DNA from 4 places in the Micromonospora sp. NPDC003816 genome. Region 1 is predicted to be linked to each of the others. Evidence: riboswitches for the same ligand, from Rfam matches in the RefSeq annotation. Region 1 holds a riboswitch; each other region holds the start of a gene.

Region 1 (7,577 bases):
CCCCGCCACGCGAGGTGCTGGGCAGCGCCGTCGGCGCCGACAACGACCTCGTCGAGATGCCGCGCAACAGCGAGCGTTCCTTCTGCTGCGGCGCCGGTGGCGCGCGCATGTGGATGGAGGAGCGGATCGGCAAGCGGATCAATGTGGATCGGGTCGAGGAGGCCATGTCCACCGGTGCGAAGACCGTCGCGGTCGGCTGTCCGTTCTGCTCCACGATGCTCAGTGACGGAGTGAACGGCAAGGGCGCCGGCGACCAGGTCGAGGTGGTCGACGTGGCCAGCGTGCTGCTGCGTTCGATCAAGCCGGAACAGGCCCGGGGCGCCGAGGAGGGCGAGCCGGTCGCCGGTTGACCAGCGCGAACGTCGGGACGTGTCGGGCATCTGTACGGATGCCGACACGTCCCGATTTTTATATTGGCGTAGATAACTGTAACGAATTGGTCGACACCCTTTGTGTGCGGTCGGTCGCACAAAGGTGAATGAGCCGTTGGTTGCCTTGATTCCGCTGCGCGCCTTCCCTAATGTGGGGCACCGACCGCCGTGGTCGTCTGTCTCGCCCCTTACCGCTAGCGGGACGCCCGGTGGTCGGTCGCAAAGGAGTCGGTGCCGGTGGCAACCATGCCCCTCCATCGTCATGCGCCGGGACGTTCCACCCCCGTGCGCGGGCTGCGCAAGGCCGCTCGCCGCCTGGTCGTCCTGGTCGCCGCTGCTGCGGTCGGTGCCGGCCTGGTCGCCGCGCCCGCGTACGCCGCGCCGTCGGTGGACGAGATCGAGCGCCAGATCGACAAGCAGTGGCAGCAGCTCGAACCCACCATCGAGCAGTTCAACAAGGTGCGCTCGGAGCTGAGGGTCAACCGCGAGAAGGTCGACAAGCTGGAGAAGAAGATCCAGCCGTTGGCCCTGGAGACCGAGTTGGCGATGAACCGCGTCGCCGGTCTCGCCTCCCGGTACTACATCACCGGCCCCTCGCAGGAACTCGGCGCGGTGCTGCTCAACGCGAAGCCGGACCAGCTCGGTGAGCAGATGGCCCTCCTCGACCGGCTCGCCTGGGAGGAGCGCCGCCAGCTCGAGGGCGTCATGAAGATCCGCAAGAAGTACGACGACCAGAAGGCCACCCTCGACGCGCTGATCGTCGACCAGGAGGCCAAGCAGAAGCAGCTGGCGGCGAAGAAGAAGCAGATCGACGCCGAGATCAAGCGGCTGGAGCGGTCCCTGCCGGTCACCACGGTCAAGACCACCAACTGCCCGACCATCAACGGCGTGGTCAGCGACGCGGCCCGGACGGCCATCCGGACCGCCTGCGCCCAGGTCGGCAAGCCGTACGTCTGGGGCGCCACCGGGCCGAACTCGTTCGACTGCTCCGGTCTCACCCAGTACGCGTACCGGGCGGCGGGTATCTCCCTGACCCACTTCACCGGCGCCCAGTGGCGCGAGGGCAAGGCGATCTCGCGGGCCGACGCCCGCCCCGGTGACCTCGTGTTCTTCCGCAGCGACGTGAGTCACGTCGGGATCTATCTGGGCAACAACACGATGGTGCACGCGGCGCGTGCCGGTGTTCCGGTCAACGTCTCGCCGATCACGACGATGCCGGTCGCCGGCTTCCGTCGACCAGGCTGACGCCTGAGCGCGTACGCAGGAACCACGGAAGGCCCTCGGTCAAGCGACCGGGGGCCTTCTTCGTTGTCGGATTAATGCACCGAGAGTGACGGTGTGGGTGTGTTGCGTATTGACGCCGGTCGTCCCTACGCTGGGCAATCGTCGGCCCGCTGGCACAACCGCCCATCCGGGGCGGTGACGGTCCGACACCGCCGAGTCGCTGTCCGAGCGAGCCGGGGACCCAGGTTTCCGGGGTGAGTCCGCGATGGTCGCGGTAGGGCGTCCCGGGCGCCCGAACCCGTCAGCTAACCCGGTAGGCGGTCTGGGAAGAAGGAGTACGCAGCCCGGTGGCACACCATGCCCCGCGGCCACCGTCGTACCGGCCGGGGACATCCGGCCCGACGACGGCTGCGCCGCGATTCCGCTGGTACCGCTGCACCACCGCACTCGCCGCACTCGCCGCGACCGCCGTCCTGCTGACCGGTGGCGCGACGGCGGCCCACGCCGACCCGACCGTCGACGACATCGAGCGCCAGATCGACGAGGACTGGAACCGGCTCGAAGCCGTCATCGAACGACACAACGCGACCCGACAGGACCTGGCCGGCACCCGCCGGGAGGCGGACGCCCTGACCGCCCGTATCGCCCCGCTGCAACTGCAGGTGGACGAGGCGATGAAGCGGGTCGGCGCGCTGGCCGCGCGGGCGTACCGGGGCGAGCCGGTCCGCGCCGTGAACACGTTGCTGGGCAGCCGGTCCCCGAGCGAGGTCGTCGCCCAGCTCGGCCTGCTCGACCGGTACGCCCGATTCCAGCAGGAGGACGTACGCCAGGCGAGTGAACTGCGGGACGAACTCGCCGCCGCCCGAGCCGGACTGGACCGCACCATCGTCGAGCTGACCCGTACCGAAGCCGACCTGGCCGCGAAGCGGCGGCAGATCGACACCGAGATCGACCGGTTGCAGCGGTTGCGGCTGCGGGCGTACGACGACGGGGGTGGTGGTCCGCTGCGGCCGGCGCCCTGTCCGGCCACCTACCCGGGTGGCCCGGCCGGCGAGGCGGTCACCTTCGCGTGCGCCCAGATCGGCAAGCCGTACTCGTGGGGTGCCGAGGGGCCGCACGCGTACGACTGCTCGGGGTTGATGTTGGCCGCGTGGGCGCGGGCCGGGGTGTCGCTGCCGCACAACGCGGCGCGGCAGCGGCAGGTCACCGCCTCGGTCAGTCGCGGCGACCTGCGCCCGGGTGACCTGGTCTTCTACTTCCGCGACCTGCACCACGTGGGGATGTACGTCGGCGGCGGCTGGGTGGTGCACGCCTCCCGTGCCGGCAAGCCGATCGCGATGAAGCGGATGGACACCAGTCCGATCCACAGTTTCGGTCGGCCCGGCTGAGTCCTCGGGCGGACGACCACGGGCCCGCGTCCGCGCGGCGCGGGCCCGCCGGTGGTCAGCGGGTCGGCCAGGTACGCCAGTTCTGCCAGGCACGGCTCGGCGTCGGGCCGCGCTGCCCCTGGTAGCGCGAGCCGTAGACGAGCGAGCCGTACGGGTGCTCGGCGGGCGAGGCGAGCCGGAAGATGCAGAGCTGACCGATCTTCATGCCGGGCCAGAGCATGATCGGCAGGTTGGCCACGTTGGACAGTTCCAACGTGACGTGGCCGGAGAAGCCGGGGTCGATGAAGCCGGCGGTGGAGTGCGTCAGCAGGCCGAGGCGACCGAGGCTGGACTTGCCTTCGAGCCGGCCGGCGAGCTGGTCGCCGAGCGAGATCACCTCGAGCGTGGAGGCGAGCACGAACTCGCCTGGGTGCAGCACGAACGGCTCGCCGTCGGGCACCTCCACCGGCGAGGTGAGATCGTCCTGCTGGGTGGCCGGGTCGATGTGTGTGTAGAGGTGGTTGTTGAACACCCGGAAGAGCTTGTCCAGGCGTACGTCGATGCTGGACGGCTGCACCAGGGTGGGCTCGAAGGGCTCCAGCGCCAGGGTGCCGGCCTTGATCTCGGAGACCAGGTCACGGTCGGAGAGCAGCATCGCCACACCATAGCGGCCGGTAGTCGTGACCTGCGTGTCGGACTACCTGCTTAGAACGTATGTTCGATAGGATGTCGGCATGGCTTCCTGGTCCGATTTCGCCGTCGACGAGCCCCGACTCGCCGACGGGATCCGCCTTCTCATGCAGCAGTACGGCCCGGGCTTCGGCTACCTGGCCACGGTCCGCGCCGACGGCGGGCCCCGGGTGCACCCGGTCTCCCCGGTGATCACCGACGACGGTCTGTTCTGCTTCGTGATCGACTCGCCGAAGCGGCGCGACCTGGAACGCGACGGGCGTTACGCGCTCCACTCGTTCCCGGCGGAGGAGAGCGACGACGAGGCGTACGTCGCCGGCCGGGCCCGACCCGTCACCGACGACGCCACGGTGGCCCGGTTGGCGCTCGCGGCCCGTGCCGCCCCGCACGCCGACTGGCGCCTGTTCGAGTTCACCGTCGACGTGGCGATGCTCGCCCGGCACGAGCGCGCCGCCACCGGCGGGCTGGTCGGTGAGCCGGCCGTGCAGGTCTGGCTCGACCCGGCCGGTGCCACTCCGCAGGCCGCCCGGCCCACGCCCCACCGGACCCGTGCGGCCCGACATGTCCGCGCCGCCTGAACCGACCGGTGCCGGTCCCGCCTGACGACGGGACCGGCACCGGAGGTACGCGCCGACGGCTGCCGCGCTACGCGCGGTACGTGTTCCACGCGTTGATCATCCGGGTCGCCTGACCCGGGGTGAACTGGTACATGCAGGTGTCGTACGTGTAGTCCATGAAGTTGGTGATCGGGTCCAGCCCCGCGGTGGAGCAGGTGTCCCGACCGGTCGGGCACTGGTAGGCCGGCGACGCCTCCGCCGGAGTGTCGGAAACCTGGTCGCCGCTGCCCGAGCAGCCGCCCTGGAACGTGTGGTACAGGTTCAGCCAGTGACCGACCTCGTGGGTGCCGGTGTCACCCTGGTTGTAGTTGGTGGCGGTGCCACCCGGCAGCGACTCGCTGAGCACGACCACGCCGTCCATCACGTTCAGCGTGCTCTGCGGGAAGGTCGCCCAGCCGAGCAGGCCCCCGCTCAGCTCGCCGAGATAGATGTTGAGCGTGCCCTTGGTGCCCTGCCGGAGCTGGGTCTTCATCTGCCGCTCGGCCGTGGAGCCCTGCCGGATCGGATACCACGACGTGTTGGTGACCCGGTTGATGCTCTGCAACTGGAACGCGAAGGCGGTGGCGGCACCGCCCGTCGCACCGGCGAACGACTGGTTCAGCACACTGATCTGCGACTGGATCATCGAGTCGGGGATGTTCCCGCCGGCCCGGGTGGTGTCCTTGCGGATCACGTGCACCACGACCGGGATGGTGACCGAGGCCGCGGCGGCCTGGGCGCTGAGCGTACGCTGGCCGACCCGCTTGGCCCGCTCCTGCAACAGGTCGGCGAACTCCGACTCCCGCTGGTGCAGTTGAGCCATGGTCAACTCGTTCGGGTCGTGCTTGACGACCGCGTCGCCCCGGACCCGGGCCGCAGTGCCCGTCGGGTCCTCACACACCTCGTCGGCGGAGACGGCGGCAGCCGTCGGAATGGCGGCCGTGGTGGCCGCCGGCAGCAGACCGACCGTGGCCACACCGAGCGCCACCGCCAGCGACGTCGATGCGATGCCGGCGATCCGCCGGTTCAGCAGGACGGGACGGAGTCCCATAAGCCCACCTCTTTCTGGCGACGCGACCGGGGGTTGTGTCGCGTCGTGCGGGAAACGTGGGGCAGACGTTACAACGCATCGACAGATTTGAGAATGGCTATGTGTTGCCGGCGTGCAACTTCTTGCGGAGCGTGCGGAGGCGGGCCGGGCAGGGTGGCCGGCGGGGGTGGCTGGGTGCACCGGGGCGACGGCTCAGGTACAGTGGTGCCGCTTGCGGGTGTAGTTCAATGGCAGAACATCAGCTTCCCAAGCTGACAGTGCGGGTTCGATTCCCGTCACCCGCTCCAGCGTGAAGCCCAGGTCAGGATGCGCTCCCGACCTGGGCTTCATTCATGCCGACCGCTTCTCGGGCATGCTGTGCCTGCTGCGCGTCAAGGCGCAGAGCAGTCGATAGGCGAGGTCGACGGCGCGTTGCTCCCGTCTACGTGAGCCCCAGAGTCGGTTGATGGTCGCCAGTTCGGCGCGGACGTCGGCCCGGGTGTTTAGAGCTAGGCGCCGGTCTCTGACCCAGATCGCGCCTGCGGCTCTCATTGATCAAGGAAGCGCGTCATGGCATCGCGCATCTGCCGGTTCGGATCACTTGGTATTAGGTCAGGTTCGGAGGACGTGTGGCTGGCAACGAGTTGAGCCACGGTCGAGGTCGGGCGCTTCCGTTCGGCTGGGTATCGGGCCGGAGACTGTTGCCCTGTCGGTCTTCCTCGACCCCCTCGCGAAAGGGTGGGAAGGGTGGCAGGGCGTCCGTACCTGGAGGTCTATGGAACGTGAGCTTTGCTGGAGGCTGGCGAGGAGATGACCCAGGTGGCTGCCGAGATCAGCAACCTGCTTTGGCTGTAGCGGCCCCTCCCCGCACATGCCATGAGCGTGTCGTACGGAGCTTGTCTGAGGTGAGGAATGCGCGCAGACTATGGCAGACGGAGCGCCATAGAGTGCTGCATGAGGAGTCAGGCCGTGGTCAAGGTGCCACAGTCGCGTATCGATTGGAACCTTCAGCGGTTTCGGATCGCGCTGGTCGACCTACGCGACCTGTTACGCCAGGCTGACACCGAGCACTGGGCACAGTGGGCGGACCGAGCGCTTACCCGCTTGGATGCTGGCGATGTGACTGGCCTCGATTACTGGATGGATGCATACGGCGGGATGGGGAGCATCAGCGATCTGTCGATCATCGGAAGCGGCTCGCTGTCGCCGGATCGAGAGCGGGCTGTCTCCGAGCAGATCGAGGAGCTGCGAGGGCTGTGTTACGGCCTGGCCGCGCAGCTCAAGGCCGACATTCAGGAGTCTCGGCAGCAATGACTGCTCGAGCATGCCCGATCCAACGGTCGACGTCCGGCGTTGCAGACGGCGGCTACCACCGACGGGGCGAAAGCACGGCCAGGAGATGACGGGCCGATGGGTAGGGCTGAGCTACGAGGGCACGATCGTCACCGGGTGGGGCGGAATGGCGCACAGTGAGCAGGAAGCCCGCGCCACCATAGACAGGCTCAGGGACGGGGGAGATCGCAGGTGACTGACGTCGTTGAGGTGATCATTACCGGGCCGGACGCCGAGTGGCTGGCAGCCTTCACGCGCCGCCTGGTGGACGACCGTCTGGCCGCCTGTGGACACCACCTCGTTCCGATTCGCTCGATCTATCGGTGGCAGGGCACGGTCCACGACGAACAGGAGGCGCGGGTGGCGCTGCACACCCGGGCGAGCCTGGTCGACCGCATCACCGCCCGTGTGAACGCGGAGCATCCGTACGAGGTGCCCTGCGTCATCGCCCTGCCCGTGAGCCAGGGGAATCCCGCCTACCTCCGATGGGTGCTGGATGAGACAGAACCAGCGTGAGCATTTCATCGTGGTGAAGGTTGTCGCTCCGAGCTGTTGATCTGAAGTCGGGTTGAGGTTCTAGCCTCAGTCTGACCGATTTCCGGCACGAAGGAGGGCGGCATGACCGTCGTCTACCGAGTGGACAAGTTCGACGTCCCGGAACCCGCGCGTGCGGAGTTCTGGCGACACGTACGGCGAACTCACGCGATCCTGCGGGATCAGCCGGGATTCCTCGACGATGCCCTACTGGAACAGCACTCCGGCCCGGGGCGCTTCAACGCAGTCACCATCGTGCGGTGGTCGTCTGCGGACGATCTGCCCTCGGCCCGTGCTGCCGTGCAGGCGGCGCATCGCGCGGAGGGTTTCGAGCCAGCTGCCTTCTTCACGGCGGCCGGCATCGAGGCGGACCTGGCGAACTATGTGGAGATCGAGGCCTGATGCGCGACGCCGGGCCGGGAAAACAGTGACG
Region 2 (7,577 bases), on a different contig from region 1:
CGGCCCGGTGGTGTCATCGAGATCGCCCCTCGGGGCGAGATCGACGTCGACACCGCGTACGAGGTGAAAGAGGCCATCGCCGAAGTGCTGGCCAAGGGGCGGCCGGCCCGGATCGAGCTCAACATGCGGCTGGTCACCTTCATCGACTCGGTGGGCATCAGCGCGATGGTCGCCGGTTTCCAGACGGCTGAGGTCAGCGGCGTGAAGCTGATCGTCACCGAACCCAGCCGGTTCGTGCACCGACAGCTCTGGGTGACCGGGCTGCTCGGTCTCTTCGGCGCGCCGGAGCCGTACTACGCCGGCGCCGCCGCCACCCCCGAGGTCCTTCCCGGCGGCTGACCGTCAGTCGCCGTCGAGGCCGGACAGGTTCACGTCGGACACCTCGGTGACGGCGCGGACCGCCGTCACCGTGGCGTACCCGTCGGCGAGCCACGCCAGGTCGGTCCCGGGCTGCACCGACTGACCGGGCTCCTCCAGCGCGGTACGCACGAAACCGTGGCCGGACTCGGCAACGGTCATCTGCACCTGGCCGAAGGTCGCCAGCCCCGCCCGGCGTACGCCCCGCAGCCGCTCCAGCGGCACGTCCGGCGAGTTGACGTTGAGCACGCTCTCCACCGGTCCGGCGGTCAGCCGGGGGAGCAGGTCCAGGGCCACGTGGGCGGCGGTGTCCCAGTTCCGTTCGGCGTCGCGTACCCGGGCCGCGGCGGCCACCGCGGCGCCTCCGCTGACGGCGGTCGCCTCACCGACGGAGAGCACGTCCAGCGACACCGCCAACGCCCGGCAGCCGTTGGCGGCGGCGGTGAACGCCGCACCCACGGTGCCGGAGTGCAACACCGCCCGACCGGCGTTCGCCCCCCGGTTGATCCCGGAGAGCAGCACCGACGGCGGCGGCCCGAACGCGCCGTGCACGGCGATCAACGCGATGAAACCGGGGGACCCGCCGACCCCGAAAGCCGGCACCCCGGCCAGCTCCGGCAGCGGATGCTCACGGACCACCACCTGCCCGTCCTGCTCCAGCGCGCTCATCGCGGCGCTGGTGCCGCTCGCCTCCTCCAGCGGCGCGGCGACCACCACGTCCAACCCCCGGTCGACGGCGGCCCGGGCCAGCGCCTGGATACCCGGCGCGGCGATCCCGTCGTCGTTGGTGATCAGCACCCGCAGCGTCATGCGCCACCCACCCGGTGGGCCAACTCGTCGGGGGTGGTGCGTTCCTGCCGGCGGACTCCGGCGGGCTCCAGGCGTACCCGGTCCACCAGCCCGGTGATCGAGTCGAGCCGCCCGGTGCCCAGCCCGTGCCGGGTGACGTTGAGCGCGCCGGCCGCCGCGCCGGTCCGGATCGCGGTGCGTACGTCGCCGCCGCGCGCCACCACGGCGGCCACGCTGGCGGTCATCGAGTCACCCGCACCGCGCGGGTCGGCCGCCTCCAGGCGCGGCATCCGCACCTCGAAGACCTCGCCGTCGACGAGGGCCAGCGCGGGCTTGTCGGCGCGGCTGACCACCACGTTCTCGGCACCGTTGGCGTGCAGGTCGTGCATCGCCCGGGTGAGCTGCTCCTCGTCGTCGTCGGTCGCGAGGCCGTCGGCGATCAGCTCCTCGTGGCTGACCTTGACGAAGAAGACCCCGCTCTCCAGCACTGCCGTGAGGTGGTCGCCGCAGAGGTCCACCACGACCCGGCTGCCGTTGGCGCCGAGGTCGGCGGCGAAGCGGCGGTACAGGTCGGCGGGGACCAGCGACGGGTCGTTCGGGCCGCTCAGGATGCTCACCGCCGCGCGCAGTCCCTCGCCGAGCGCCAGGTTGTAGAGCTCGTCCAGCTCGTGCCGGCTCAGCGGCTGCCCGGTCACGTCGACGAGTTCCTGCCGGGTGCCGTCCCGGCGGTCGTGCACGTACCCGCCGCTGCCGCCGGAGTCCCGCGCCACCACCTTGAGGTCGACGCCCTCGCTGACGAGCAACGGCTCCAGCACCTGCCCGATCTCGCCGCCGAGCGCGGTGCAGAGCACCACGTCGACACCGTGGGACAGCACCATCCGGGCCTGCCAGACGCCCTGACCGCCGGGGTGCAGGTGCAGTTCCGGCGTCTCGTTGGGCTGGTCGATGGTGACCGTGAGCAGGGGGGTCGGCGCGAAGACCATCACATGGCCGGTCGCCGCGCTCACGACACACCGTCGCACTGGGTCCGCTGCGGTCCGCTCATAACCGTTCCTCCCGGTCGCCACGAAATGTCCGCTTCGATGTCGACGGTAACCAAGGTGGCGCGAGAGCGCGCGGCGACGGGCGGGTGGATTCGAGGCGGGCGCGTCGGGGTGCGGGAACGACGACGCCGGGTGGACCCACCCGTGAGGGCAGCCACCCGGCGTGTCGTGCGGGTCAGTACACCGAGAGGTGCACGTGGTTGGTGTGGTCGCTGGAGGGGTCACCACGCGCGCCGCTGTACGTCCGCCAGCCGCTGCTGGGCAGCCAGATCTGCTTGTACCAGATCACGTAGAGCACGGCGAGACGGTCGGCGTTGTTGACGTAGAACGCCGCCAGGTTGTTGCCGTACGTCCGGTCGCCGCCGGTGGCGGCCCCGCCGAAGCCGTTCTTCTGCGCCGCGAAGTCGCAGGCCCGCCCCTTCGGGTGCTCACCCGAGCCGCCAGCGCGGTAGCAGGAGACATACCGGGTGAAGCCGGCGGCCTTGGCCTGGTTGAGCGCGTGCAGGGTGCGCGGGGTGATGCAGCCGTTGGCCGGCGTGGGGTCGTTGACGCTGCACGACTCGGCCGGCCAGGAGCCGTTGGAGTTGCGGGGCGCCGGCTTGGCCGTGGGGCTGCTGGAACCGCCGCTGCGTGCCGGGGCCCGACTGGCCCGCTCCTCCGCCGCGGCCCGCTCGGCTGCCCGCTCCTCCCGTTCCTCGGCCACCGTCAGCGAACGCTCGGCCTGCTCCTTGCGCTTGGCCATCACGGCCACCTGCTTGCGCTGCTCCTGCACCTCGACGTCGAGGGCCTGCTTGGTCTTGCCGACCTCGTCCCGGCTGGCCCGCAGGTCGCGCAGGGCGCGCTCCTCGTTGGCCGCCACCGCGTCCAGTGCCGCCGCGCGGTCCATGAAGCCGGCCGGGGATCCGCTGTTGAGCAGCGCCGACGCGGCACCGAGTCGGCCGCTGCGGTACGCCTGCGCGGCGATCTCGGCGACCTTGGTGCTGCGTTCGGTGAGCTGGCCCTCGGTCGTGGTGAGCTGCTCGGCCAGCTTCTTCTGCCGGTCGACCGAGCGGTCGAGGGCGGTCTTGGCGTCGAGGTAACCCTTGCTGGCCGCCTCCAACTGGGCGCGCAGCGCCGGGGTGCCGCCCTCGTCGCCGACGTCACCGGGAGCCGCGGAGGCGGCGCTGAACGGCGCCAGCGCGGCGCCCAGGGCAAGGGCGAGCCCCGCGGCTATCAGGGCCGCCATACGGGCGGCCGGTCTCACGGTTGCCACTGCTGGCATGCACATGTCCTTCCGTCAGCCGCCGACCGGGTTAGCTGACGGGTTCGGGACGGAAGATCCCTACCGCTGGACGCGGATGCACCCCTGGAACATGGTTCCCCGGTTCGCCCTGGCGGGCGATTAGGCGGCGGTCACCGCCGGCACCGTCGAGTGCCGCCTGGCGGAGGCCGGGTCCGAGCCTACCGGTGCTGGTGGGACCCGTGCAGCCGGTGTGACTCCTGGTGTTCCCCTGATCACGAGTAAACCAGACATAAGGTATGTTTGTTGCTTTTTCGCCAAGCGAGGTCGGTGGCCTCCGGGCTCAGCCTGTCGGTTCGATCGTGGTCAGCCGCTGGGTGGCCCGGGACAGGGCGACGTAGAGCGTACGGACACCGGAGCCGGGATCGGCGCGGATCTCGCCGGGGGCGACCAGCACCACGCCGTCGTACTCCATGCCCTTGGCCTCCAGGCTGGTCACCACCTGGAGACGCTCGCCGCCGAGCCCACCCAGCCAGGCCGCGACCTCGTCCCGACGCGGCACCGGCGTGATCACCCCGACGGTGCCCTCGACCTCGCCGAGCAGCGCGCTCGCGGCGGACGTCACGCCGGCCGCCAACTCGGCCGCCGGCACCACCAGATCCACCGGGTCGACCCCGGTGGTCCGCACGGCGGTGGGCAGGGACAGGTCCGGGTACGCCCGGCGGATCTCGGCCGCTGCCACCGCGAAGATCTCCGCCGAGTTGCGGTAGTTCGTGGTGAGCGTGAACCGGTGCCGCCGACGACGACCCAACGCCTGGTCCCGGGCCCGGGACAGCTCCTGCGGATCACCCGTCCACGCGGTCTGCGCCGGGTCGCCCACCACCGTCCACGAGGCCAGCCGACCGCGCCGGCCGATCATGCGCCACTGCATCGGTGACACGTCCTGCGACTCGTCCACCACCACGTGCGCGTAGTCGCGGTAGTCCTCCGGCCGCTCCCGCGCCGCCTGGCGGGCGGCCCGCTGCCGGTCGGCGTACGTGCTCAGCTCACGAACCCCACCGGCGAGCTGGAACGGGTCGCGCTTCTGGCGGGCCGGACGCACCGGCTTGCCGAGCAACGCGTCCAGCTCGTCGAGCAGCGCCGCGTCGGCCACCGTCGGACCCTCGGCGGCCAGCCCCCGGTACGCCTGCTCCAGCAGCCGGATCTCGGCGCGGGACAGCAGCCCGGCGGCGTACCGGCGCAGCCGTTCCGGATCGGCCAGCCAGCCGAGCACGTGCCGGGGATGCAGGCGGGGCCACCACGCCTTGAGGAAGTCCCGGAAGTCCGTCCGGTCGATCAACTCGTCCTCGAAGGCCCGCTGCTCGGGCAACCGGGCGACACCCAACCGGCGGGCCTGTGCCCAGAGCGCCGCCAGGACGCCGTCGAAGCCGGCCCGGCGTACCTCGTTACGCCGCGCGCCCCGGGCCAACGCCCGTTCCCGGATGGCGTCCAGCTCGGCCCGCTCCAGCCGCAGCAACTGCCCCCGGTAGAGCAGCCGCAGCTCGGGCGGGGAGTCGGGTACGCCGTCCCGGGCCGCCCGTTCCAGCAACCGGCGCATCCGCAGCGACCCCTTGACCGCCGCCACGTCGACCGGGTCGGTGCGGGTGGCGACCAGCCCGGGAAAGAGCGTGCCCAGCGAGTGCAGCGTGGCGGTCTCCTCGCCGAGGGACGGCAGGACCGAGGCGATGTACTCGACGAAGACCGAGGAGGGGCCGACCACCAGGATGCCGCCGCCGGCATACCGGCTGCGGTCGGAGTAGAGCAGGTACGCGGCGCGGTGCAGCGCCACCGCCGTCTTGCCGGTGCCCGGCCCGCCGGAGACCAGCGTGACCCCGGAACCGGGGGAGCGGATCGCCTCGTCCTGCTCGCGCTGGATGGTCGCCACGATGTCGCGCATCCCCCGGCCGGTGGCCCGGGACAGGTTGGCCAGCAGCGCGCCGTCGCCCACCACCGCCATCTCCGCCGGTGCGGCGTCCGGGTCGAGCAGGTCGTCCTCGATCCGGGTGACCCGCTCCCGGCTGGACTGGATCGTCCGGCGGCGTACCACGCCGAGCGGCTCGGCCGGGGTGGCCTGGTAGAAGGGGGCGGCGGCCGGGGCACGCCAGTCGACCACCAGCGTGGCGGCGTCCTCGTCGCGGATACCGAGCCGCCCGACGTGGAACACCTGCCCGTCGCGCAGGTCGAGACGGCCGAAGACGAGCCCCTCGTACTCGGCGTCGAGCACGTGGCGGCGCTGCGCGGCGTGGAACACCATCGCGTCCCGCTCGACCAGCGCGCCGAAGTTGCCGACCCGGGCCAGCCGGTAGCCGTCCCGCTCGGCGCGGACCGCCGCGCGTCGCAGCTCGGCCAGTCGTGCGTACACCCGGTCGAGATGCCGCTGCTCGACGGCGATCTCCCGGTCCAGGGTGCTCTGGTCCACCGCTTCGTTCTCCTCGTCACGCCGGCCCGGCCAACCGCACGAGATTACGCCCCACGTCGCGGGCGCGCGGAGGCACCGTGTCCGGGTGCGATCTCCAGTGCGGTGTCCAGAAACGTTCACCGGGCCGCGCCGGGTCCAGACGACGACCGGCGGCGTTGGAGTCGGGCCTGGATACAACACCGGTATCCAGGCCCGACTCCGCCTTGCCGGACCGCCGCCTGGACCTCGCCGCGACACCGCCAACGTTCCTGGACACCGCACTAGCGGCGGCGGGTACGGCCGGCGGCGGAGCGGCCACCGGTGCGTCCGGCGTCGGCGAGCACCTGACCCAGGACGCCGGAGAGGGCGCCGGTCACCTCCTCGGGACGCTCCATCATCAACATGTGCCCGGCGCCGGGGCAGACGGTCAGCTCGGTGGCCGGCAGCGCGGCGGCGATCGACTCCGCGCACGGCGGCGGGGTGAGCCGGTCCCGGTCGCCGACCAGCGCCGCTGCCGGCAGGTCCGCCAGCGCGGCCAGCGTCTCCAGCCGGTGCTGGGCGCCGAAGGAGGCCCGGAAGCCGCCGATCGAGCGCAGCGAGGCGCGCGCCACCGCCGAGGTGACCAGGCGGATGTCAGTCGGGTCGCAGCGGTCCCCGAAGAGCATCCAGCGGATGCTGGGCTGCAGCGCGCGCAGCAGGGCCCGGGGCGGACGCCAGGCCCCGCAGCGGGCGAGCACCCCGGCGCCGGTGGTCTCGGCCAGCCGGATGATCCGGGCGATCCGGGGCGACAACCCGTAGACGGTGTGCGTGTGCCCCTCGGCGGTGGTCGAGACGAAGACCAGGCCGGCCACCCGGCGGGCGAAGTGCCCCGGGTGCCGGTGCGCGTACTCCATGATCGTCATGCCGCCCATGGAGTGCCCCGCCAGCACCACCCGCCCGGTCGGCGCCACCGTGTCCAGCACGGCGGCGAGGTCGTCGCCGAGCTGCGCCAGCGTCGCCGTGGGCAGCGTCATGCAACTCGACCGACCGTGGCCGCGCGCGTCGTAGCTGACCACCCGCACCGACCGGTGCGCCGCGCGCAGCGCCGCCACCTGCCGGTGCCAGCTACGCCCGTCCAGCGTCCAGCCGTGCAGCAACACCGCCGTGACCTCGGCATCCGCCGGTCCGTCGATGTCCACGTGCAGGCGTACGTCGTCGCCCAGTCGTATCTCGACCGGATCTGGCATCGCCACCTCCCCAGGCACACGCGGATGCGTAACACCGGGAATACCCGGTGGTAACACCGGCTACCCGTCATGAGACCACGCGAATCGGGGTCCTGAGAAGATCCCGGAACCGGGCACCTCGACGGGACGATGCGGTCACGCTGAGACCATGGCGATGCCACGGACGGCCGACCCCCGACCGGACGACCGGGCGGCCGGCGGGACCCCTCGGGCCGCCCTGGCCGACCTGCTCGCCGGCAACCGGCGCTTCGTCAGCGGCCAGCCGGTGCACGGACACGACGTCACCGCCGCCGCCGCGAGCGCCTCCGGCGACCAGCAGCCGTACGCCGTCCTGCTCGGATGCATCGACTCACGGGTGCCACTGGAGGCGATCTTCGACCAGACCTTCGGCTCGATCTGCGTCATCCGCACCGGCGGCCACGTACTCGACCGCGCGGTCCTCGGCTCGATCGAATACGTCGTGGACGTGCTGGGCGTACCCCTGGTGATGGTGCTCGGCCACGAAC
Region 3 (7,577 bases), on a different contig from region 1:
CTGCCGCAGGTACGCCTCGACGCGGTAGACGGGTACCACGATGCTCAACAGCGGCGCGTGCGTCGGCTGAATGACCACGCCGCAACCATCGACCGCCCGGATGGACGGCCCTGGAACCCGACGTGGCCGGCGGTGGTGGAGTTTTTGAACAGCCGGGCAGCGCCGGGTTAACGGTTGAGCATGCGGCGCACCGAGCCGGGGACGGCCTTCTTGATCCGGGTCCGGATCCGCTCCGGCCGAGGCATCGCCTGTGACGCCTGCTCGCGGAGTACGGCCTCCTGGTCACGAAGCCACTCGATGCGCTTGACCAGCACCTCGGGCGAGGTGGCCAGCGCCGGGCGGACGGCCGGCGGGAAGGCGGTCGCCTGCCGGGTGGCGTCGAACACCGCCGCGCTGTCGGCGTCGTTGAAGGAGTTGCCCAGGTTGTGCTTGGTCAGGAACTGGAGCATCGTGTCGTACCGCTGCTTGTGGCCGTTGACCATGCCCGAGTAGTCGGCCTCGTCGTAGAGCTGGGCGGCGTCCACATCGGCCGGCACGTCGCGCATCACCCGGTGCGGGATCTCGAAGTAGCGGGCCAGCTCCAGGGTGCGCGAGTCGTGCGCGAAGAGGAAGCCCGGCGTGCCGGCGAGCAGCGAGACGATGGTGCCGTGGATGCGGGTGCCGAAGTTGAAGTCGAACCCGGAGAGGTAGTCGATCCACGTCCACGGGTCGACGAACATCCGCACCTTGTCCTCGGTGAACAGCGGGTGCGTGGTGTGGATCGGGATCTCGCTGGTCTTGCCACGGTCCTCGGGGGCGTCACCGAAGAGCAGGGTGCCCAGCGTCTTGAGGTCCTGCGGGATGTAGCGCAGGTTCTCGTAGCGCTGGTGGTGCGTCTTGATGATCTTCGCCATCGACTTGACGTACGGCGAGACGGTCAACGCGATCTTGTCGTACGGGCCGATGAACGTCTTGCGCTTCTCCACCGGCAGGGTGTCGCCGTGCAGGAACATCGACGGGCAGCCGATCACGTCGACGTTGGAGAAGCCGATCGTCCGCAGGTAGTCGGCGGTGATCTCACCCCGGACGCCGATGCTGGGCGAGCGGTCGAGGACGGCCCGGCAGAAGCGACTGACCTGGTCGTCGATCGGACGGAGGTATTCCCGGTCACCGTCGACGTTCGTCTGCACACCCACCCCGAGCACCACGACCGGGATCTTGAGTCGCTCGATCAGCCGGCTCATCGCGTCGAGCCGGTGGGCGTAGCTGCGCCGGAACGCGTTCGCCAGCGGGACCACGAAGACGTCGTACTCCTCGTTGATCCGGTCGCTGTCGCGCATGTTCACCGTGAAGCCGTTGGGCGTGATGGTGGCGGCGCGGGTGGCCAGCAGCTTGTTCGCGGCGTGACTGAAGACCAGGTTGCCCGCGTTCTCACCGATCAGGTTCCGCTCGAACGTCTCCTCGGGCGAGTTGACGTCGAAGGGACCCTTTCGGGCCCGCATCAGGATCCGCTGGTGCATCGCTGACTCTGCCTCTCGTCGGTGCCGGCCCCGCCTCGGCATGCCCGGCGCACCACCGAGCCGGATGGCGGGGTGGGTGCTCATCCAAGTCCCGGGAATACTAGGCCACCGGAGGACCGGTTGACACCTGCGCCGCATCCGCCCCTCCTGCCTCGCGTCGAGTGGGTGTGCCCGCACCGGTATGGTGCCCGGAATGACCAGCGCCACCGTCGTCGATAGGCAGCCCTCCACCACCCGACGCGGTGACGCCAGCCGATTGCCCTCGTTGACCGGACTGCGCTGGATCGCCGCGCTGCTGGTCTTCGGTTTCCACGCTGGCACCATGCGCATCATCGCCGAGCCCGGTCACCAGGCGGTGGTCAGCGAGATCTTCACCCTGGGCCTGTCCGGGGTGCAGTTCTTCTTCATCCTCAGCGGCTTCGTGCTGGTCTGGTCGGCCCGGGTCGGTGACTCCCGCCGCAGGTTCTGGCGTCGTCGGCTCGCCAAGATCTATCCGAACCACCTGGTGTTGTGGGCGCTGGCCATGCTCGCGGCGCTCTGGTTCGCCGACCCGATCAACCCGGTGGCCGCGCTGGAGAACCTCTTCCTGCTCCAGGCATGGGACCCGCGACCGGGCTACTTCTACAGCGTCAACAACGTGAGCTGGTCGCTCTCCTGCGAACTGTTCTTCTATCTGTGCCTGCCGTTGGCGTTGCCGCTGATCCGACGGGCCAGGCCGTGGATGCTGTGGGCCGTCGTGATCGCCATGCCGTTGCTGATCCTGGCGCTCTGGCCCGGACAGCAGTTGGTGCCGGAGCAGAGCCGGTGGTGGTTCGCCCAGATCTTCCCGCTGGTGCGGTCGCTGGAGTTCTGGATGGGTGTGGCCGCCGCCGAGCTGATGCTGCGCGGTCGCTGGCGCGGGCCCCGGCTGCCGCTGGCCACCGTGATCTTCGTCGCGACCTGGGTGGCGGCCTCGCAGTGGATCCGGGCCGAACTCTGGGCGGCACTGCTGTCGGTGGCGTACGTCCTGGTGATCGCGGCGGCGGCCGACGCGGACGTGCACGGTCGCCGTTCGCCGCTGCGTTCCCGGCTGATGGTCTGGCTGGGCGAGGTCTCGTTCGCCTTCTACCTGGTGCACGTCTTCGCGATCATGACGATCCTGCGGCTCACCGGAGACTGGGGCACCGGCCTGCCCGGCTGGTGGGGAGTACCGGCGGTGATCGGGTTCCTGCTGCTCACCCTGGCGCTGGCCGCGTTGCTGCACCGCTACGTGGAGCAACCGATGATGCGCCGACTCGCCCCGAGCCGCGCTGCCGCCGGCCCCGCCGCCCCGCCTGGTGGCGGGTCCGCCGAGCCTGCGGGACCGTCCGCAGATCCGCCCGCCGGATCGCCCGCTGGCCCGCCCGCCGGGCCGCCGAGGCAGCGGGTGCCGGGTGACGAGCCGAGTACGGCAGGTCTCCGCGACCGGGACCGCTGAGTCCACCGTGGACCGTTGTCGTCGACGCCCCGACCTGCTGTTTCGTGTGCCGATTACGGCGCGTCGTCTACCCGACACGCCCGCCGCCGATGCGGTGCGACAGTGGTGGCGGTAGCGTGACCGGGTGCTTCCCGTCGCGCCCGCCCGTCCCCTGTGGTGGCTGGCGCGCTGGGCGACGCGACTGCTGACCGGGTTCGCGGTCGCCGCCGCGTTCACCCTCGGCACCTGGGCGATGCCCGCACAGGCCACCCCCGCACTGGCCGCGCCCGCACCGGCCGCGCCCGCACTGGCCGCGCCCGCACAGGCCGCGCTCGTCGGGCACCCCGTCGCCGGCCGGTTCGGGTCGGCTCCTCTCCTCGTGCCCTCGCCCCGTGCCGACTGGCGCCCCTCGTCGACGGGTGCGCTGGTCACGGTGTCCGCCACGGGGGCCGTCGACCGCGCCGACGCGCTCGGCGTACCCGGGCTGTCGCCCGAGGCGGGCCTGGCGCAGCGGCCCGCCGTGACGGCGGTGGTGGGCGGCCCGGCGGCGTCCCTCCCGACGGCGGTCCCGCCGGGTGCCCACGGTGCCCGCGCCCCACCCGGCGACTGACCTCACGCCCCGCTGCGGCACACCGACCGGACTCCGCCGCAGCCCGTCCCGCAACGCCCGGGACCTCTGCCCCGCGAAACATCCCGTCACCGCCCCGCCCGGTTCCGACGCACCGCAGTCGGGGGACCGGGTGCCGGCGGCCCGCTGTCAGCGCACCACGGCCCACGAGGTACCGCCATGGAGAAGACCGTCCTCTACCAGTTCCTGATCGAGGTGCCCCGGGCCGCCGCCATCTGGTCGGTGCTGCTCGTGCTCGCACTGGGTGTGCTCACCGTCCTGGTCGCCCGGCCCGAACCGTCCGGCCCCGACGAGACCGGCCCCGCCGACGACCCCGCCGAGGCCGAGACGGCCGACCTGCGCCGCTACGCCGGTGAGGTGGCGGTGGCCGCCGCCGGGGCCGCACAGAACGCCGCCCGGCGGCGGGACGCGTGGCGTACCGCCCAGACCGCCCTCGACCGTGCCTGGGCCCGCTTCGACGAGGCGGAGAGCCGGGCCCGACGGCTCGCCGGGACCACCGCGCTGCCCGCCCCCCGCACCCCCCGCACCGCCAGCGAGTACGCCGCCCGGGAACGCTGGCTGCACCACGCCGCGATGGTGGCGCACTGGCGCGGTGACCTGTCGGCGCGGCAGCTCACCGACGTGCTGGCCCGGCGGGCCGGCTGGGACCCCCGCCTGCACCCGGCCGCACAGGAGGTCGTGCTGGCCCGGGTCGTCCGGGACAACCACCGGGCCACCTACCGGGCCGCCGCCGAGCGGGAACGGGCCGCCTGGCGGGAGACGGAGCGGGCCACCGAAGCGGCCCGGGTGCTCTCCGCCGAGGCGTACGCCGCCGCGCAGCGCCTGCGACCGAACCCGGTGCCGGCACCCGCCGTGACCACCGCCGCGCGTCCGGCCGCTGCGGCCCTGCGCTGGCGTCCGGCGCGCGTGGGGTGACTCGGGCGAGACGCGCGGAGCCCCGGTAATCCGGCCTGATCGGGTGAGCCCGGTCACACCGATCGCCGGAACGGACGGTGGTGCCGCAACCGCCCGAGACGTGACGTGATGTCCGGAGGCATTGTCCGGGGGTGGTCCGGTTGTCACCGCCCGTTACGTCGATCACCGTCGGTCCTGTTGCGGGACATCGATGACCGAACGCCCGAAAATCACTGAGCTGGATCATGTTTGCGCAGGTCAGAGCGGGTTGGCAGGGCAATGACCGACCAGTAATGTCGGCCCGTCCGATGCGGTAACCGATCGCAGGAGGCGACGCCGCATCGACCCGCCTAATCGTGGTCTCACGAACCGGGGACCCACCGCACCTCTGGGGTGAATCCGCGAGCCTCGGCTCGCGGTAGGGCCAACTTCCCGCCCGAACCCGTCAGCTAACCCGGTCGGCGGTGTCGGAAGGAGCTTTCCTCTCGTGCATCCCCTTGTGATACCCCTCTTGTTCCTCCACGGCACTGCGGTGCCCGCGCTCACCGGGCCGTCGGCCGCGAGCTGACTGCGGCCCCCGCCCGGCCCCGACCGGGCGAAGCCCCTCGCACGGCCCGTCCGCCCACTCGGGCGGTCCTCGGCATGTCCTGTCGAGCTGACCGCCGGAGCGGATCGCCGTGCCTCCCTGAGCCCCCGTGGAGGACTCCGTGAAGCAGACCCTGACACGCCAGCTACGCCGGCTGGCCACCGAACGCCCCTACCAGGTCGTCGCCGCCTCGGCCGCCGCGCTGGCGCTGGCCACCGGCACCGGTGCCGTACTCGTCGGCACCGAGGACGCCCCGACGACCGCGCACACCACGACCGCCGTCGCCGAGATGCGGGGCGACACCGTCGCCTCCCGCGCCGACACCCGCGCGGAGCCGACCCCGTCGACCCCGCCGGGCAGCGCGGCCCCGAGCAGCGCCGCACCGTCACCGTCGCCCTCGCCCACGCCGAAGGCCACCTCGGCGGCCCCCTCGCCGGTGGCCGTCAGCGAGAAGACCGCACCGAAGCCACCGACGCGCAAGGTCCTGGACTACGACTTCCAGGCCCAGACCACCGGCTACTACTGCGGCCCGGCCGCGGTACGCAACGCGCTCAGCGCCGCGGGGGTCGACCGTGACCAGGACACCCTGGCCGCCCAGCTCGGCACCACGTACGCCGGCACCAACTCGGCTCTGGACACCACCCGGGTGCTCAACGCCACGCTCAAGGGCGAGCCGTACTCGACCACGATGCTGCGGGGCGGCTCGGCCACCCCGACGCAGATGGACCAGCTCCAGGCCGACGTGGTGGAGGCGATCACCGACGGGCGCGGTGTGGTGGTGAACGTGGCCGGCAGCGCCACCGACACCGACGGTGGCTGGCACTCCTTCCCCGGCGGCCACTACGTCGCCGTGGTCGGTTACGCGGACGACGGTCGACTGGTCAAGATCGCGGACTCGGCCGACGCCTCGTACTACTCGTACTGGATGAGCACCACCGACCTCGCCCACTGGGCCGCCACCCGCGGCTACTCCTCCTGAGATGTAAGGACGAGATGTAAGGACCGGATGTAAGGAAGGGTCCCCTGCTATACACCAGGCGATAGCAGGGGGCCCTTCCTTACTTCTCGGTCTACAGGTCTGACCAAGTACGCCCACCGCTCACCACGGCCGCTGCTGCGCGCTCAGGGGGCGGTCGGCAGCGCCGCGTCGTCGGTCGTGGTCCGTGGCGCCGGGGCGGTCCAGGCCGGGTCCAGTTCCCGCCGGGCGGCGGAGAGGAACGCCTCGGCGTACGAGTCGGCGGGGAAGTCGCCCAGGTAGCGCCGTCGGGTCGCCCAGCGTGCCTCGGCGAGCGGATCGGTGTCGAGCAGCCGCGTCAGCACGTCGTCCAGGTCGGCCATGTCCCGCCGCAGCACGTAGCCGGTGGCGGCGAGGGGGAACCGTTCGACGAACCGGTCACCGTCGACGCCGGTGTCGGTGACCGCGTAGGGCTTGCCCGAGTACAGCCAGTCGGAGACCACCCCGGAGACGTCGGAGACCAGCGCGTCCGCCCGGTTCACCGACTCGGCCAGGGTGAGCCGGCTGGCGGCGGCGCCGAAGACGTGCTGGCGGCCGGTGCGGGAGCGGTCGGCGGCGAGCAGTTCGTGCAGCCGGGCCAGGCGACGGGCCGAGCCCGGGTGCTGGTTGGTGTAGGGGTGGGCGCGCAGGATCACCGTGGCGCCCCGGTCGAGCAGCCGCCGCAGCAGCGTCTCGGCCATCGGCAGGGAGCAGTAGTCGGCGTCGGCGTGGTGGCCGGTCCAGGTGGGGGTGTAGAGGACCGTGGGGTTCGTCAGCCCCCGGGTCGGCTGGTGGCGTACCTCGATCGCCTCGACCTGCGGGCGGCCCACCACCACGAACTTCTCGGCCGGGATCTCCACCCCGGCGCGGGCGTACCGGTCGACGGCGGCCTCGCCGGCCACGAAGATCCGGTCGAAGATCGCCGACACCGGGTTGGCGCTGGGCGCCTTGTCGCTGTCGCCGTGGTGCAGTTGGACGTGGGTGAGCTGGGTGAATCGGATGCAGTGGCTGTTCTTCGCGCCGTGGTTGACGTAGAACGCCACCCGCAGGCTCGGCACCAGCACCTCGTCCATGGTGCGCAGGGTGGGGCAGTAGACCACCGGTGCGGTGGTGGCCGCCGCGACGGCGGGCAGGAACTCCGGTTCCCGCAGCATCACCACGAACGGCCGTCCGATCCGTTCCAGGTACGGCAGCCACATGGTGACCTGGTACTCCGAGCCGGGCGGGGCGGAGAAGTGCAGCACGAACTCCGGCTGGTGCCGGCGTAGCGCCCGGGTGACCGCCGACCCGCCGGCCGTCGGCCGGAACCGGCGGCGGGCCAGGTCGAGGGCGACCGCCCCGGCGGCGGCACCGACCGGCAGGCAGACCAGCAGGGCGACCACGGCGGGCAGCCCGGCCAGGGCGGCCACGGCCAGGGCGGCGAGCAGCCCCGCCACCGCGTCGTCGAGCCGGGCGGCGACCTGCGGCACCCAGGTGCGTACCGGCAGGTTGGCGGCGCGGATCTCCAGGTTGCCGGCGGTCCGCAGCGGCCCGGTGACCAG
Region 4 (7,577 bases), 410 kb from region 1:
ACCCCGTACGCGGCGGCGAACACCGCCGCGAGGCTGAGCGCGAAGCCACTCACCTTCGTCGCCGTGTTCATCGGGACACCTCGGTCTCCGGTCGCCTCAGGCGGCGACCAACTCGAAGCCGGCCTCGTCGACTGCGGCCCGGACGGCGGCCGGGTCCAGTGGCTGCTCGCTGGTGACGGTGACCTCGCCGCTGGCCAGGTCGACCCGGACGTCGTCGACGCCGGGGAGCGCGCCGACCTCGGTGCTGACCGCGTTGACGCAGTGGCCGCAGGTCATGCCCTGCACCTGGTACGTGGTGGTGACCATGGCAACTCTCCTCTCCAGGCCCGTCAACCCGGGCCGGGCACCCCGTCGAATACCCTCGGGGGGTATCTACAACCGTGACCGTACCATACCCCCCAGGGGTACGTTATCCTCGTGTTCATGAGCACACCCGCGCCGATCCGCGGCTACACCGCCAGCAAGGACCAACTGCTCGCCCGACTACGCCGGGTCGAGGGGCAGGTACGCGGCGTCGAGAAGATGGTCGACGAGGATCGCTACTGCATCGACGTGCTCACCCAGATCTCCGCGATCCAGGCCGCCCTGGACAAGGTCGCCCTCGGCCTGCTCGACGGGCATGCCCGGCACTGCATGCACGAGGGCGCCGCCGAGGGCCGCGCCGACGAGATGGCCTCCGAGATGATGGCCGCCGTCGGCCGTCTGATGAAGCGCGGCTGACCCGCCCCACCAGCACGCCCGCCTCGGGTGTCGGCTCCGACGCCCGGCATCCGACACACGCTCGCGACCTGCGTTCCGATGCCGACCTGGCTACCATTCGCCACGATGGCCAGCCGATCCGGAGACCTCCCGGCACCCGCCCGCCGTCGGGCACGCACCACCGCCGCAGCAGCCCTCCGGCGGCCCGCCGCCATACCCCCACGGGGTGCCGCAGTCCCGCCACAGCCCTGCTGCGGCCCGGCAGTCCCGCCGCAGCCCTGCTGCGGCTGCCGAGAGCCGGCCCCGCCCTCACGGTACGCAGCCATCCTGCCACGCTCGGGCCATTCCGGATGCCCGCCGCCGTGGCCGACCGGCGGCGCTGAACCATCTCGCCCGCCGGTACGTAGTTCGCCTTGGAATCGTTGGGAGACAATGAATGGGCGCCGACCACACCCGTTCCGCTCCGCCCACCCCACCCCGGGTGCGGCGGATCCTCATCGTGACGGTGGTCCCCCTCTTCCTCGCCACCCTGGTCGCCGCGCTCGTGCTCTGGCCCTCGGACCCGCCCCGGCCCGAGGCCGCCGACGACCTGCCCCGATACCACGGCACGGTCACGCGGGTGGTGAACGAGCCCTGTCCACCGAACCCGGTCGTGCCCGAGGGCACCCCGACCACGGCCGGGCAGCAGTGCGGCACGGTCACCGTGCGGGTCGACAGCGGCCCGGACGAAGGTCAGGACGTGCAGACGCCGTTGCCGGACGGGCCGGGGGCACCCCGGGTCAGCGTCGGCGACGCGATCATCCTGGTCTCCCTGATCGATCCCGAGGATCCCTCGATCAGCAGCTACAACATCGCCGAGCACCAGCGGGGCAAGCCGCTGATCTGGCTCGCGGTGCTGTTCGCCGCCGCCATCGTGGCCTTCGGACGGCTGCGCGGCCTGGCCGCGCTGGGCGGTCTGGCGGCCAGTTTCGCCATCCTGCTCACCTTCGTGCTGCCCGGCATCAGCGCCGGCCAGCCGCCGCTGGTGGTGGCCATCGTCGGCGCGGCACTGATCATGTTCGTGGTGCTGTACCTGACGCACGGCATCTCGGCACAGACCTCCGTGGCCGTCCTCGGCACGCTCGGCAGCCTGGTGCTCACCGGCCTGCTCGGGCTGGCCGCCACCCGGGCCACCCACCTGACCGGTTTCGGCAGCGAGGACGCCACCACGCTCTCCATGTTCCGGGGCGACGTCGACCTGCACGGCCTGCTGCTCGCCGGCATCATCATCGGCTCGCTCGGCGTGCTCGACGACGTCACGGTGACCCAGGCCGCCGCGGTGACCGAACTGCGGCACGCCAACCCGAGCTTCACCCGCCGGGAGCTGTACCGCTCGGCGACCCGGGTCGGCCGGGCCCACATCGCCTCGGTGGTGAACACCATCGTGCTGGCGTACGCGGGCGCGTCGCTGCCGCTGCTGCTCCTGCTCACCGCCGACACCCGCGCGCTCGGCCAGATCGTGACCAGCGAGTTCCTCACCCAGGAGATCGTCCGCAGCGTGGTGGCCACGCTCGGGCTGGTCGCCGCCGTACCGCTGACGACCGCCCTGGCCGCGCTGGTGGTCACCGCCGGGCGGCGGGACACGCCGGAGCCCGGCGGACCCGGCGGCCACGACGACGGGCCGGACGGCGACGGCCCCACCCCACCGACTCCCCGGCCCGGCTCGGACCGGTCCGAGGCACTGCACGCACTCAGCACCGCGCGTGCGCGTGACACATCCCCCGCCACCGGTTCGCGGTGGCCCGATCCGGACAGGAGCACGGACACCACATGGTGACACCCCGCAGCGTGACCGCCCCTGCCGACACGGTTCGTGCCCGTGTCGTTGGTCACCCATCGCGATTACGAAATGACGCATCTAGTCAGGTTCGGGGCGTAGAGACCGACATGGACTCTCGGGTAACCTCACTGCCGGTCACCGCCGAAGGCGCGCAGCGGCGCCTGCGGTGCCACCGCCCAATCGCCGCGAGGCGAGCCGGGGACCCAGGTAGGTGGGGTGAATCCGCGTCAGCGGTAGGGGCCACTTCCGTTCCGAACCCGTCAGCTAACTCGGTCGGCGGTCGATGGAAGGGAAAGAAGTGACGGCACCCCTACGCCGCTGGATGACCCCCGTGGTGGCCGTGTTCGCCGCGTTCGCCGTGTTCGCCGGACCTCTGCCGGCCATGGCCGCGCCGAACCCACCCAGCCCCGCCGAGCACGACGACGACCCGCCGATGCTCAACGACCTGATCGAGTCGGCCAACCGCGACTTCTCCAAGGCCAAGAACCAGCTGGAGAAGTCCAAGAAGCGGCAGCTCAAGCTCGACGTCGAGTTGCGTCGCGCACAGGCCGACCTCGAAGCGCTCAGGCCGCAGGTCGCCGAGATCGCGACGCAGTCGTACCGGACCGGCCGGGTCGGTGCGATAGCGATGTTGTTGCAGAGCAACGCCCCGGACTCGTTCATGGACCGCGCCTCCGCCCTCGACGAGTTGAACCTGTTCAACGACAAGAAGTTGGGCGAGGTCAACGCGATCCGGGAGCGCGCGGACCGGGCCAAGCTCGCGTCCGACGCCGAGGTCCGCGAGCAGCAGAAGCTGACCAACGACATGGCGCGTAAGAAGACCGAGGCGGAGAAGTCGCTCCGCCTGGTCGGTGGCGAGAGCCTGACCGGTGGCCTGGTGGCCGCCACCTCACCGGTCGCCCGGGTGGCACCGAACCGCGCGTCCGACGGGAGTTGGAAGGCGGAGTCGTGCAACCAGAACGACCCGACCACGTCGGGCTGCATCACGCCGCGCACGCTGCACATGTACAAGGAGGTCAAGCGGGCCGGCTTCAACCGCTTCGTCGGCTGCTGGCGGCCCGGTGACAAGTTCGAGCACCCGAAGGGCCGGGCCTGTGACTGGTCGTTGCAGAACAGCGGGTTCAGCCCCTGGCACAACGACGACACCCGGATCTACGGCAACAACCTGGCGGCCTTCCTGGTCCGCAACGCCGACCGGCTCGGCATCTACTACGTGATCTGGAACCGGCAGATCTGGTTCCCGACCGAGAACCGGTGGCGGTCCTACAGCGGCCCGTCCAACCACACGGACCACGTACACGTGTCGCTGCTCTGAGCAGCGTCCCGGCGACCTGAGAGGGCCGCTCCGCCGTCTGGCGGAGCGGCCCTCGTCGTCCGTGTCGGTGGGCGGCCCGAGGGTCAGCCCACCGGAGTGACCACGCCCGCCATCTCGGCGGGTTCCGCCGCGACGGTCCGCACCTCACCGGCGGCCAGTCGGTAGGACATGCCCACCACCGCGCACCCGCCGGCGGCCACCTCGGCGGCCAACGCCTCGGAGGACTCCAGCATCGCCTCGACGGTCTGCGCGATGTGGATGTCGACGATCGCGTCCAGGTCGTCGATCCCCGCCCGCTCGGCCCGGCGCAGGCTGGGCACCACCGCGTCCACCACGGCACGCAGGTGGCCCGTCGGCGCGGTCCCGGTGGCCGCCGCGGCACGGGCCGCCTGGACGGCACCGCACGAGTCGTGCCCGAGCACCACCACCAGCGGGGTACGCAGCACGCTCACCGCGTACTCGACGCTGCCCAGCACCTCGGGGCCGATGGTGTGGCCGGCGGTGCGGACCACGAAGAGATCACCCAACCCACGGTCGAAGATGATCTCCGCAGCCAACCGTGAGTCGGAGCAGCCCACGATCACCGCGAAGGGGTGCTGCTCGGCGGCGACGGCGGCCCGGTGGCTGGCGTTCTGGTTGGGGTGCCGGAGCGTGTCGCTGACGAAGCGGCGGTTTCCGGCGACCAGTTCGGCGAGGGCGCGCTCCCGCGAGCCGGGAAGGTCAGCGGTCAGGTACTCGCGTTCGGGACCGGGCTGCGCTCCGATCGTTCCGGGTCGACTCATCCGGCGTCACCTCGCCTCTCGGTGGAATGCCTGGTCATCCCGGCCGGCGCTGGCCACGGGCTGCCACCAACCGTCACACGCAGCGCAAGGCGCGTCAAGCTATGCGTGATCTGCATTTCATGTATTCCAGAACGCTTGCCAACCGGCGCGGGCGGGTGCGGGCGCAGCCCGAGTACGTCAGGGGCAGGCCATACGATGGCGGGCATGGCGACCTCAGACGAGCGAGAAAGCACCCGGAACTGGACTTTCTTGACAAACCACGCGCACGTGCTGCTCGCCATCGCCCGCAACCCCACCGCCCGGCTGCGCGACGTCGCCGGTGAGGTCGGGGTCACCGAACGCGCCGCCCAGGCGATCGTCGCCGACCTGGAGGCGGGCGGCTATCTGCACCGCACCCGGGTCGGCCGCCGCAACGAGTACACCCTCAACCCGGCCGGGCGGTTCCGTCACCCGGCGGAGGCCGACCGCCACATCGGCGACCTGCTCGCCCTCTTCACCGACGCGCCCTCGACCGCGAGCGGCGATCGCTGACCGTCCACAGTCGACGACGTGGCGTGGTTCACCGACCCGACGGGGGCTGCGCCAATGCGTTCTCCGCACCGAAACGATAGGTTGAACACGTGTCGTCCGCCGTGCTCGCCCGTCCCCTGTGGCCGGCGACGCTGCGTACGCTGCGGGAGCTGACCCGGCTGGCACTGGCCGCCCTCGTGGTGGCGGTCGGCCTCGGCACGGCCGTCGCCGACCTGCCACTGCGCCCGACCGACGACCAGCCGACCCATGCCGTCGCCGACCATCGCGCCTGGTCCGTCACCGCCGACGTGCCGACCTGGCCGGGCACGGTCGCACCGGTCACCGAGCACGTGCGGGCGTCCGCCGCGCTGTCGACGTCGCCGACGCAGCCCACGGCGCCGACCGCGCCGCCGGCCCACCCCGAGCCCGCCGCCGAGTCCGGCTCGGCCGGCACCACCACGGTCCACCGGCCCGCCGCGCTGCGGCTCGCCGTCGGCCACGGCGAGCCGCTCCGTCGCGGTCCACCGACGGCCTGACCGACGGCCCGCCCCCAGGACGCCCTCCGGCCCGCGCCCGTCCGCCGACCCGGCCCCGACCTCGATCCCGACCGACCGTCGCCGAGCGTCCCGGGCACACCGCCGTCGCGGACCCGTCCGGCCCCGCCGCCGTCCTGTCGCCGCCCTCGGCGACCACAGACCTTGCCCAGTCGACGACCCTCATCCGACCGCGAGAGGTGTTGATGATGCGAACCGCTCTCTCCTACGTCCTGCCCGACGTCCCCCGGGCCGCCGTGATCTGGCTGACCCTGCTGGGCGTGGTGATCCTGGCCCTCGCCGCCCTGCTGCTGCGCCCCCGACGACTCCTGCGCTTCGACGCGGGCGCCCGGATCCGCGAGGCGGCACTGCCGAGTCGCACCGAGCACACCGAGGAACAGCGCGACCAGGACCGCTGGGCGGAGGAGGTCGCCGTCGCCGCCGACCGCGCCGACGCCACGGCCCGCCGCCGCCGCGAGGAGTGGCTCGCCGCGCAGGACGAGGCCGAACAGGCGTGGCAGGCGTACGAGACGGCGGAGGCGGACGTCCGCCGACTCACCGCCGCCACCGGCATGCCGCTGCCGCAGACCCCGCGCACCCCCGCCGAGTACGCCGACCGGGAGCGCTGGCTGCACCGGGCGGCGATGGAGGCGTACTGGCGGCGGGAGCTGTCGGTGGAACAGCTCAGCGACGTCTTCGCCCACCGGGGCTGGGACCCGCGGCGGCACCCGGTCGAGCAGGAGCTGGCGCTCCGTCGGGCGGTACGCGACCACCTGTTCGCACGCCAGCAGACGGCCCACGCCCAGGAGCAGGAGCGCTGGCGGGCCGCCGAGCTGGCCGTCGCCGCAGCCCGCAGCCTGCGCGACGAGGCGCTCTCGGCACTGCTGCCACAGGTCGAGGAACGCGAGTCGGTGCTGCCGTTGACCGCGCTGGGTGGGGTCGAGCAGACCCGCGAGATGCCGACCGTGGTGCGCGGCCGGGCGGCTGCCGCGTACTGACCGGGTCTGCCGCGACAGGCAGATAGCGCGAACCTCCCCCGGCCCGTCGGGCGGGAACCTAGCGTGGGACCGGTGTCGGACGGACACCGGCCGGGTACGACCTCGCCGGGAAGAGGAGGCCGACGTGGTCGCACGGGGTGACGGGCGTAAGCCCGAGGAGTCGACGCGGCGGAGTGCCGGGCCGAGACAGACCTGGGCGGCTCTGCCCTGGCTGGTGCGCACGGCGGTGGTCTGGAGCGCCTGCCTGGTGGTGATCGCCGCCGGTCTCTACCTGCTGGCCCGGATCACGATGCTGGTCACGCCGCTGGCCATCGCGCTGGCCGTCACCTTCTTTCTGGCCGCACTGCTCGACCCGGTCCAGCTCGCGTTGCGCCGGCTTCGCCTGCCCGCCGCACTGGCCGCGCTGCTCACCGTCCTGCTCCTGCTCGGCGTCCTGTCCGGCGTGGGCGTGCTGGTCTGGAACATGACCGCGGGCCAGTTCAGCGAGTTGGGCGACGAGTTGCGGCAGGGCCTGGAACGCAGCCGCGACTTCGTCACCTCCACGCTGCCGGTCACCGACGCGCAGCTCGACGGCCTCGTCGACCAGCTCCGCCAGGCAGTCAGCCAGCAGGAGGTCGACCCGGTCGCCAGCGCGCAGACGGTGGCCGAGGTGTTCGGCTCCGTCCTGCTCGCCCTGGTGCTGCTCTTCTTCCTGCTGAAGGACGGCCGGTCGATGTGGCACTGGACGTTGCGCCGGGCGGGCGGGCCGAACCGGGAGATCGCCGCCAAGGCGGGTCGGGTCGGCTGGCGCACGCTCGGCTCGTACAGTCGGGGCACCATGCTGATCGCGGCGATCGACGCCATCGGCATCGGTCTGGCGCTGGTGCTGCTCGGTGTGCCGCTGGCCTTCCCGTTGGCATTGATCACGTTCATCGGCGGGTT

What was found. Region 1 has a riboswitch for cyclic di-AMP ahead of ACFYTT_RS10535 (NlpC/P60 family protein). Riboswitches for the same ligand answer to the same signal wherever they lie in the genome.
Region 2: it holds a riboswitch for cyclic di-AMP, as region 1 does, so the genes downstream of both, ACFYTT_RS24565 (hypothetical protein) here and ACFYTT_RS10535 (NlpC/P60 family protein) in region 1, are expected to answer to the same signal.
Region 3: it holds a riboswitch for cyclic di-AMP, as region 1 does, so the genes downstream of both, ACFYTT_RS14430 (C39 family peptidase) here and ACFYTT_RS10535 (NlpC/P60 family protein) in region 1, are expected to answer to the same signal.
Region 4: it holds a riboswitch for cyclic di-AMP, as region 1 does, so the genes downstream of both, ACFYTT_RS08540 (hypothetical protein) here and ACFYTT_RS10535 (NlpC/P60 family protein) in region 1, are expected to answer to the same signal.

Annotation. Positions count from the first base shown of each region.
Region 1 is NZ_JBIANP010000002.1:1,009,864-1,017,440, reverse strand. Features, by position in the region: gene ACFYTT_RS10545 ((Fe-S)-binding protein) at 1-350, shown strand, start outside; gene ACFYTT_RS10540 (NlpC/P60 family protein) at 603-1,616, shown strand; cyclic di-AMP (ydaO/yuaA leader) riboswitch at 1,796-1,930, shown strand; gene ACFYTT_RS10535 (NlpC/P60 family protein) at 1,943-2,983, shown strand; gene dcd (dCTP deaminase) at 3,039-3,617, opposite strand; gene ACFYTT_RS10525 (pyridoxamine 5'-phosphate oxidase family protein) at 3,697-4,230, shown strand; gene ACFYTT_RS10520 (zinc metalloprotease) at 4,298-5,299, opposite strand; tRNA gene ACFYTT_RS10515 (tRNA-Gly) at 5,513-5,586, shown strand; gene ACFYTT_RS10510 (DUF6228 family protein) at 5,745-6,092, shown strand; gene ACFYTT_RS10505 (DUF6966 domain-containing protein) at 6,248-6,592, shown strand; gene cutA (divalent-cation tolerance protein CutA) at 6,803-7,126, shown strand; gene ACFYTT_RS10495 (antibiotic biosynthesis monooxygenase family protein) at 7,229-7,546, shown strand.
Region 2 is NZ_JBIANP010000009.1:76,198-83,774, reverse strand. Features, by position in the region: gene ACFYTT_RS24580 (STAS domain-containing protein) at 1-339, shown strand, start outside; gene surE (5'/3'-nucleotidase SurE) at 343-1,167, opposite strand; gene ACFYTT_RS24570 (1-phosphofructokinase family hexose kinase) at 1,164-2,129, opposite strand; gene ACFYTT_RS24565 (hypothetical protein) at 2,365-3,450, opposite strand; cyclic di-AMP (ydaO/yuaA leader) riboswitch at 3,455-3,587, opposite strand; gene ACFYTT_RS24560 (HelD family protein) at 3,752-5,866, opposite strand; gene ACFYTT_RS24555 (alpha/beta fold hydrolase) at 6,127-7,071, opposite strand; gene ACFYTT_RS24550 (carbonic anhydrase) at 7,220-7,577, shown strand, end outside.
Region 3 is NZ_JBIANP010000003.1:784,125-791,701, forward strand. Features, by position in the region: gene ACFYTT_RS14405 (glycosyltransferase family 2 protein) at 1-78, opposite strand, end outside; gene ACFYTT_RS14410 (polysaccharide pyruvyl transferase family protein) at 168-1,499, opposite strand; gene ACFYTT_RS14415 (acyltransferase) at 1,693-2,955, shown strand; gene ACFYTT_RS14420 (hypothetical protein) at 3,080-3,544, shown strand; gene ACFYTT_RS14425 (hypothetical protein) at 3,722-4,477, shown strand; cyclic di-AMP (ydaO/yuaA leader) riboswitch at 4,794-4,935, shown strand; gene ACFYTT_RS14430 (C39 family peptidase) at 5,152-6,021, shown strand; gene ACFYTT_RS14435 (CDP-glycerol glycerophosphotransferase family protein) at 6,165-7,577, opposite strand, start outside.
Region 4 is NZ_JBIANP010000002.1:597,119-604,695, forward strand. Features, by position in the region: gene ACFYTT_RS08520 (hypothetical protein) at 1-71, opposite strand, end outside; gene ACFYTT_RS08525 (heavy-metal-associated domain-containing protein) at 97-306, opposite strand; gene ACFYTT_RS08530 (metal-sensitive transcriptional regulator) at 424-720, shown strand; gene ACFYTT_RS08535 (YibE/F family protein) at 1,136-2,515, shown strand; cyclic di-AMP (ydaO/yuaA leader) riboswitch at 2,682-2,813, shown strand; gene ACFYTT_RS08540 (hypothetical protein) at 2,817-3,833, shown strand; gene ACFYTT_RS08545 (carbonic anhydrase) at 3,917-4,615, opposite strand; gene ACFYTT_RS08550 (MarR family winged helix-turn-helix transcriptional regulator) at 4,811-5,146, shown strand; gene ACFYTT_RS08555 (hypothetical protein) at 5,236-5,661, shown strand; gene ACFYTT_RS08560 (hypothetical protein) at 5,868-6,656, shown strand; gene ACFYTT_RS08565 (AI-2E family transporter) at 6,781-7,577, shown strand, end outside.